DNA from 2 places in the Geobacillus thermopakistaniensis genome. Region 2 is predicted to be linked to the other one. Evidence: riboswitches for the same ligand, from Rfam matches in the RefSeq annotation. Region 2 holds a riboswitch; the other holds the start of a gene.
What was found. Region 2 has a riboswitch for thiamine pyrophosphate ahead of thiC (phosphomethylpyrimidine synthase ThiC). Riboswitches for the same ligand answer to the same signal wherever they lie in the genome.

Region 1 (4,497 bases), on a different contig from region 2:
GAGCACATGGTCAATTTTATGCTCGACGATGATGACCGTTTTGCCGCGGCCCACCTGCTTCACCGTTTGCCATACCGCCTTCGTCCCTTCTTCATCAAGCAGCGCCGTCGGCTCATCCAAAAACAAGACATCCGGCTCAAGCGCCAGCACCGAAGCAAGAGCCAATCGCTGCTTCATTCCACCGGAAAGCGTATGAATATCCGTATGCGGAGCGATCTCCAAACCGACTTGGTTCAGCAGGGCACGGATGCGGACGGGCATCTCGTGGCGCGGCACGCTTCGATTTTCGAGGGCAAAAGCGATTTCCTCGTCCGCATACGGCATGCAAAATTGCGCATCAGGATCTTGGAAAACATAGCCCCACCGTTCCGGCCGCTTAAGGCGCTCCGCTTTCATCGGCACATCGATCGAGCGGGGAATGATGCCAGCCATCACTTGCAATAATGTCGACTTGCCGCATCCGGACGGACCAAGGAGGAGCACTTTCTCCCCCTCGGCAATCGAAAGCGACAAGTCGCGAAACAGCAGCCCGTCGCTCCCGGGAAATTTCAGGCGCAGCCGATCAATCGCAATTGCTTGTTTCATCGCCATTCGCCGCCTTACCGGTTCAATGCATCGTAATCGTCTTTCGAGGCCGGCCGCCACATTTGCGTCACTCCGGTTTTTTCGAGCGCTTTCGCCAATGAAACAGCAAGCACGCCGGAGATGAGGATGGCGCCGATAAAACGCGCCAGCAAAAAGAGCGCCATATTCCATGGGGCGAGCGCCTCAATATAGCCTTTGTAAAAGTCCATGATGAGCGAGCCAATCGTCGCCCCGACCGCGCCGAGCGATACAACGAACGTATCAAAGCGCCGATAGCGGAAGGCGGCAAAGACGAGCTCGGCCAACAGCCCTTGAACGACCCCGTAAATGAGCACTTCAAGCCCCCATTGCGATCCCATGATCAGCTCGCCGGACGAAGCCGCAATCTCCGCGAGCAACGCCACCCCTGGCTTGCGAATGAGCAAATAAGCGAGCGAGGAGGCGATAAACCACATGCCGTAAATGAGTTGATCGAGATGAAACCCTACTGCTCCCACCGCGCTATATAGCGGGCCCCATAATTTGTAAATAATGCCAAACACAATCGCAATGACGATCGTCGTTAAAATATCCACCAATTTTAACCCTTTTGTCTTCACTTCCATCCTGTTCTCCTCCTTGTCTCACGTCAACGGCTCGCCGCCAATTCAGCCGACGGCCACTGCTCAAGCCGATACGCCATCTCCCAAAACTCGTACTCATATTCGCTGCTGATGAGGAAATGCCGCTTCATCCGATGGCGATCCTCTTCGGTGACCTCGTCAGCGATGTCGTCAAGCCGCGCGATTTGCTCTTCCACAAGCGAGCGGAACCAGTCCGAACTGTAGGTGCCGATCCATTTTTCATAAATCGGATCGTTCGGGCGGCACGTTTTCAAGCGCTCGCCAATTTCGTAATACAGCCAGTAGCACGGCAAAATGGCGGCGATAACATCACCGAGATGCCCTTCGTACGCCGCGCGGTACATGTGCGACGTATAGGCGTACGCCGTCGGCGCCGGAATGAACGCCGCCCTTTCCTCTTCTGTAATGCCCAAGAGCTCGGCGAACGTTTCATGCAGAGACAGCTCGGCTTCGCACGTGCTTTGTGCATGGTGCGCCAACCGGGCTGTCGTCGCCAAATCCGGCGATTTCGCCGCCCCGATCGCCTGCACGCGGGCAAAATGGCGCAAATAATAGGCATCTTGCATCACGTAATAGCGAAACTTCTCGCGCGCAAGCGTCCCTTGGCCAAGCTCCTGAACAAACGGATGGCGGAAACTCGCCTGCCAGATCGGATCGGCCGCTTGGCGCAATTGTTTGGCAAATGACATTCGTTTTCCCCCTTTTTGGCAAAATAAAAACGCCGCTTCCTTTGCCGATTGGCGTAAAGAAAGCGGCGTGGGCATGCGACGTTGGCAAGGCAAAGCCTAGCCTTGCTGTGCTGCTCCTCCACTTCCCTACGCTGGCATTACCCAGATCAGGTGCTAAGGGTCTCAAAGGCACACTTTGATCTCAGCCTTTCTAAAGGCCCCCCTAGTGGATGATGGTGCAATTTTCAGTTTTCTTTACACTTAATCATACCATGGCACGAACGATTGTCAATCTTTTTTTCTCCGACGTTGCGCTATGCGTTGCAATCCGCTATGATGGAAACGCAGCAATTGACGACGGAATGGGAGTGGAAACGATGGCGAAGGTCATCCTGAAAAGAGAACGGAAAAAACGGCTTGAGCAAGGGCATCCATGGATTTTTCAAAGTGAAGTTGACCGCATCGAAGGCGATGCTGCGCCGGGCGACTTCGTTGACGTTTACAATCATCAAGGGTATTGGCTGGCGAAAGGATATATCAACCCCGCTTCGCAAATCATCGTCCGCGTCTTGACGCAAAACCCAAACGATGAACTCGATGAGCGCTTTTTCATCGACCGCATCCGTCAGGCGTGGGCGTACCGTGAACGGATGATTCCCGGCGTTCGCTCCTGCCGCGCCGTCTATGGCGAAGCCGACTTTTTGCCCGGATTGATCGTCGACAAATATGAAGATGTGCTTGTTGTGCAAATTTTGGCGCTCGGCATGGAAAGGCGGAAAGACTGGATTTTGCGCGGCTTGCTTGACGTGTTTGCCCCAAGGGCCATTTATTTGCGCAACGATGTGTCCGTTCGGGAGCTTGAGGGTCTCAAACAAGAAAAAGGCTTTTGGTACGGGGAAGCGGAAACGGAAATCGAAATCGAGGAAAACGGCGTGAAATACATCGTCGATATTGAAAACGGACAAAAAACAGGCTTTTTCTTCGACCAACGGCAAAACCGCGCCGCTCTTCGTCCGCTCATCGGTCCGGAGACAACCGTGCTCGACTGCTTCACCCATACCGGCTCGTTTATGCTAAACGCTTGTCTGTATGGGGCAAAACATGCTACTGCCGTCGATATTTCTGAACATGCCATCGAAACGGCGAAACGGAACGCCGCGTTAAACGGATTCACGAACGTTGAATTTGTCGTCGCCAACGCCTTCGACTATTTGCGCGAGTCGGTGCGCGCCGGCAAACAGTGGGATGTCGTCATCATCGACCCGCCGGCGTTCGCGAAATCGGCCCATGCCGTCCCGAAGGCGCTGCGCGGCTATAAAGACATTAACTTAAACGGATTGAAGCTTGTCAAAGACGGCGGCTTTTTCGTCACATCAAGCTGCTCGTACCACGTCCGCCCGCACCTATTTCAAGAGATGATCGCTGATGCGGCATTTGACGCGAAAAAAGTGCTGCGCCAAGTATATTGGAACGGCGCCGGCTACGACCACCCGAAACTCCTTGCCGCGGAAGAAGGCGACTACTTAAAATTCGCCATTTACGAAGTGCATTCCCGGCGGTGACGAGCCGCCCTCAAAGGCCGTTTCGATGCGCCGCTGGGCAGAAAAAACGCCTAGGGGTTATCCCTAAGCGTTTTTTCGTTCCCTGGGGCGAAGCGATTGTTCTTTATGCAAGACCGACAGATAGACAAGCATCGAAAGGAACACCGAACCGCTAGCAGCTAAATAAATGCTCGGATAGCCGAACCAATGGCTGATTTGGCCAAACACTATCGCCCCGACGCCGACCCCTAAATCAAAAAACGAGAAAAATGTCGCGTTCGCCATTCCCTTGCGGTGGGCAGGCGCCCGCTCGACGGACCACGCCTGCAGCCCCGGTTGCACCATGCCAAAGCCGAAACCGTACAGCACCGCCGCCAAAAGCAACGCCCATTCTCCCGGCAGCCAAGCGAGAAGAAGCATCGCCAGCAAAATAAGCCCCGCACCAGGGAGAAAGACGGCCCGATGCCCTTTTCGGTCATACAACTGGCCAGCGAACGTTCGCGTCACCATCAAGGCAAGCGCGTAAAGCAAAAAGTACAGCTGCAGGCCGCCGATCTGTTTTTGCGCCGTATATAGAGGCAAGAATGAGGCGATGCCGCCGAACGTCACCGTCAAGAAAAACAACAGCAACGACGGGGTCAAAGCGCTTTTTTCATACAAATCCCATCTGTTCGCCCCTTTGCCATGCACGGCTTCCGCTTTTTTATACGTGATTGCGGCGGCAAACAGCACCGAAGCGACTCCAAGCGCCGCACAAATGGCAAACAGATGGCTAAACGGAATCATAGCGGCAAGCACAAGTCCAAGCGACGGACCAAACGCCAAGGCGATATTCCCAGACAGCCCGTAATAGCCCATTCCTTCCCCGCGGCGACTCGCTGGAATGATGTCCGTCGCCACCGTTCCGGAAGCGGTTGTCGAAAACCCCCAGCCGATTCCTTGGACGACCCGCATCAAAAAGAGAAGGAAAATGCTTGAGACCAAGCTGTAGGAACCGACAGAAATGACAAAAATGAGAAGCCCCAATAAAAACACAAACCGGCGCCCTTTCGTCTCAAGCGCATGGCCGGCGAACGGACG
Region 2 (4,497 bases):
AAACGCATTGACGTTCGTCCATTTGATCGGCTCAGCTTGCGCGGCCGTCCAAGGGGAGAATGCCAATAAACTGAAGGCAAGTGCCCCGCCAATCATCTTCTTTTTATTCATGGATGATCCTCCATTTTATTGATCTAGTAAATGAATATTTATAACACAATTACTATTTTAATACAATCCCTTTTTACTGGCAATAGAATTTTTACATGAATCTGTGGTAAAAACGTGTCCAAACTGCTGAGAACACTGAATAAATATAACGTTTTTTGCTTTTCACTCAATAAATGAAGATTCGAAGAGGGGCTAAAACCTTGGTATAATAACGTTTTCTGATACTTTTGATGAACTCCTGTCATATAAAGGATGTCCGGTTGGGCGCTAAAGAAGGAAAACCAATGCACGTTGACGAATATGTCAATGCTATAGTAGTAGTATAAAGTTTTTTGATGATAGAAAAAAGGAGGAGAATGGATTGTCGTTAAGCGCTTATATCATTCGCACAATGTTCGTTGTCATTCCTGGCACAGCGGCGATCGGCATGGCCACATGCCTGGTCAACGGCATTCGCGGGGCGGCATTTTGGTGGACGCTTGTTGCTACGGTGCTGTTTGGCGCGATGCTCGGCTTCGTTTCGGCAACGCTCAACTATCGACGGTTTGTTGCCCCGATTGCCGTTATTAACGAACATTTAGGCAAGATGACAGGCGGAGATTTGACGGTGCGCATACCGCTTGATCGCGTGCAGCAGCTGCGGCCGATTGCGGCGTCGTTAAACGATATGGCAGACGCTTGGCAAAGTGTGATGGGGCAAATCCAACATCATGCCGAAGAAGTAGCGCAATATTCTCAGCAGCTTGCCGCTGTCGCCGAACAGACGACGAAAGCGACAGAGCAAATTGCGACAACGATGGAAACGCTTGCGGCAAGTGCGGAGGAGCAGGCTGATGCTGTCCGCACCACCGCCGCGTCCGTGCATGATATTTCCCAAACATTGAGTGACGTCGCTTGCCATACGAAAGATGTGGCGCACCGCGCCGAGAAAACGTCGGCGAAAGCAGAGGACGGCAAGCAGTCCATCGGACAAATGTCCGAGCAAATGCAGTTCATTTACGATCATGTGCAAACGCTCGGCCAGGTGGTGAAAGGGCTTGGGGAGCGCTCCAACGAGATTGGACAGATTACGGAAGCGATCACCGGCATTGCGTCGCAGACGAATTTGTTGGCGCTCAATGCGGCGATCGAAGCGGCGCGCGCCGGCGAGCAAGGGAAAGGGTTTGCGGTTGTCGCGGACGAAGTGAGGAAGCTCGCAGAACAATCAGCGCGCTCAGCGCAACAAATTTCCGAGCTGATCGGTTACATTCAAGAAGAAACGAAGCGGGCAGTTGCGTCTGCCGAACAGGTGATCGCCGAAGTGGCGAAAGGATTGAACGTTGCGGCGGCATGCGGCCAATCATTTGCCCATATCCGCGAGGAGGTCGGCCAAGTGAGCAAACAAATTGGACAAGTATCGTCCGCCATCGAGCAAATGACGGAGCATGCTCGTCAAGTGAACGACGCACTCCAACAGATGACCAATATTGTCGAACAGTCAGCGTCTGGTGCGGCCAACGTATCGGCAGCGACCCAGGAACAAATGGCTTCCGTCGAGGAAATCGCCTCTTCGTCGACATCGCTCGGTCAGATGGCGGACGAGATGCGGGCAATGCTGAAGAAATTTTCTGTGTGAGTGAGGAAAAGGACGCTTTCTTCGAGAAAGAGGGGCTTTCAAACGACGTGTGGGAGTCAACGTTTGGAATAAAATGGTTTGCATCTTTGCCAATTGCCTGATAGAATAAAAAAAGTCAGTCATCATTGTGATACGCTTATCTGCTAGGGGAGTCCGAGAGCCGGGCTGAGAAAAGAACGCGATGAAGTTCTTTGACCCTTTGAACCTGATCTGGGTCATGCCAGCGTAGGGAAGCAGGCAGCGGGAACAGATGGACGTGTCTTGTTCATTTGGCCTTTTGCCTTCGATCAGGTTCCGGTGTCGGAACCTGTTTTTATTTTGAATCGGCCGCCATCGCCTATTCTCGTGTTTGCCCCGCTTCAGACGGTGTGGCTTCAGATCTGATTTTTCATCATTTTATGTTGAAAGGGGAAGCCACGCATGGAAAACATCCGCTCGTTTATGTCGTTTCCGGAAAGCCGCAAAGTGTACATCGAAGGGTCGCGCCCGGATGTGCGCGTGCCGATGAGAGAAATTGCTTTATCGCCAACGAAAACGCCGCAAGGAATGGTGGAAAACAAACCGGTGCGTGTCTACGATACGACGGGCCCGTATACGGATCCCGATTTTGAACCGGACGTGGAGAAAGGCTTGCCTCCTCTTCGTCGCCGCTGGATTGTCGAGCGCGGCGATGTGGAGGAAATGGAGCGGTCTTCTGTTGCGATCCAACGTTCGCTTCCGTTTGTGCGCCGTCCATTGAGGGCAAAGCCCGGAAAAACAGTGACACAAATGCATTACGCCAAACGGGGGATCATTACGCCAGAAATGGAGTTTGTCGCGATTCGTGAACAAATCGATCCAGAAATTGTCCGCCAAGAAGTCGCCGCTGGTCGGGCCATTATTCCGGCCAATATTAACCATCCAGAGAGCGAACCGATGATCATCGGACGTCGTTTCCATGTGAAAATTAATGCCAATATCGGCAACTCGGCTGTTTCTTCATCGATTGAAGACGAAGTGGAAAAATTGCTTTGGGCAGTGCGTTGGGGCGCCGATACGGTCATGGATTTATCGACCGGCAAACACATTCATGAAACGCGCGAGTACATCATCCGCAATTCGCCGGTCCCCGTGGGAACGGTGCCGATTTATCAGGCGCTCGAAAAGGTAGGAGGGGTGCCGGAGAAGCTGACATGGGACGTGTACCGCGAGACGCTCATCGAGCAGGCTGAACAAGGAGTCGACTACATGACGATCCACGCCGGTGTGCGGCTTCATTACATTCCGCTCACCGCCAACCGGACGACCGGAATTGTCTCGCGCGGCGGCTCGATCATCGCCCAATGGTGTTTGGCCCACCATGAAGAAAACTTTTTGTATACGCATTTTGAAGAAATCTGCGAGATTTTGAAACAATACGATGTCGCGATCTCCCTTGGCGACGGCTTGCGCCCCGGCTCCATCGCCGATGCGAACGATGAGGCGCAGTTTGCGGAACTCAAGACGCTCGGCGAGCTGACGAAAATCGCCTGGAAGCATGATGTGCAGGTGATGATCGAAGGGCCGGGGCACATTCCGATGCATAAAATTCGCGAAAATGTCGAGCGGGAACAGGAAATTTGTCATGGAGCGCCGTTTTATACGTTAGGGCCGCTTGTCACCGACATCGCGCCCGGGTATGACCATATTACGTCAGCGATTGGCGCCGCCATCATTGGCGCTTATGGAACGGCGATGCTTTGTTACGTAACGCCCAAAGAACATTTAGGGTTGCCGAATAAAGAGGACGTACGCGCCGGGGTCGTGGCCTATAAAATCGCCGCCCATGCGGCTGATCTGGCAAAAGGGCATCCAGCCGCTCAGCAGCGTGACGACGCGCTCTCGAAAGCGCGCTTTGAATTTCGTTGGAACGATCAGTTCAATTTATCCCTCGATCCGGAACGGGCCCGCGAGTATCATGATGAAACATTGCCGGCTGAGGCGGCGAAAACGGCCCATTTTTGTTCGATGTGCGGGCCGAAATTTTGTTCCATGAACATTTCACATGAACTGCAACGGAAAATCAAAGAGGAGGGGATGAAAGAAAAAGCGCAACAATTTATTCGGCAAGGGTCGTCGCTGTATCAATGACAAGAAGCGGGCTGCGATGCTCGGCATGGTGGAGAGGATATGGAAGTTCGATCAACGGAAAAAGCATGAGCTGGAAAACGCTCGGTGCTGATCGAAGCAGCGGAGGGGGGCGAACGTTCATCGTCTTTGGCGAGGAGACCCCCACTTCAACGACCAAAGGGAGTAAGTGGGGGAGGAATCGCTTTTTTTGTGTTTTTGTATCACTTTTAGTGAAAGAGAGGTGAGACAAATGGACATGACGTTAACAGCCAAAATAAAAATTTACCCAACAGCGGAACAAGCAGAAGTATTGAAAGCCACCCTTTCCGCTTATCGACAAGCGTGCAACGCTGTGTCTGTTGTGATTTTTGACACAAAAGTGCTTGCACAAGCCAAGTTACACGACATGACCTATCGTCTACTTCGATCAAACTACGCTTTGCGTTCGCAAATGGCGCAATCTGTGATTAAAACGGTGATCGCTAGATACCGCTCCCTAAAAAGCAATGGTCACGAATGGACATTGGTTCGCTTTAAAAAGCCTGAATATGATCTCGTTTGGAATCGAGATTACTCCATTGTTCAAGGGTTATTTTCTGTCAATACGCTAGAAGGACGAATCAAAGTGTCATTCGAACCAAAAGGCATGGAACCATATTTTGATGGCTCATGGACGTTTGGCA

Region 1: linked by a shared signal. The riboswitch ahead of tenA (thiaminase II) and the one ahead of thiC (phosphomethylpyrimidine synthase ThiC) in region 2 are both predicted to bind thiamine pyrophosphate.

What each region holds. Positions count from the first base shown of each region.
Region 1 covers NZ_AYSF01000078.1:79,652-84,148, reverse strand. The annotation lists gene T260_RS124530 (ABC transporter ATP-binding protein) at 1-585, opposite strand, end outside; gene T260_RS124535 (ECF transporter S component) at 600-1,190, opposite strand; gene tenA (thiaminase II) at 1,214-1,897, opposite strand; TPP riboswitch at 2,004-2,111, opposite strand; gene T260_RS124545 (class I SAM-dependent rRNA methyltransferase) at 2,254-3,438, shown strand; gene T260_RS124550 (MFS transporter) at 3,502-4,497, opposite strand, start outside.
Region 2 covers NZ_AYSF01000038.1:24,705-29,201, reverse strand. The annotation lists gene T260_RS131695 (M14 family zinc carboxypeptidase) at 1-111, opposite strand, end outside; gene T260_RS131700 (methyl-accepting chemotaxis protein) at 473-1,726, shown strand; TPP riboswitch at 1,862-1,975, shown strand; gene thiC (phosphomethylpyrimidine synthase ThiC) at 2,147-3,835, shown strand; gene T260_RS131710 (RNA-guided endonuclease InsQ/TnpB family protein) at 4,065-4,497, shown strand, end outside.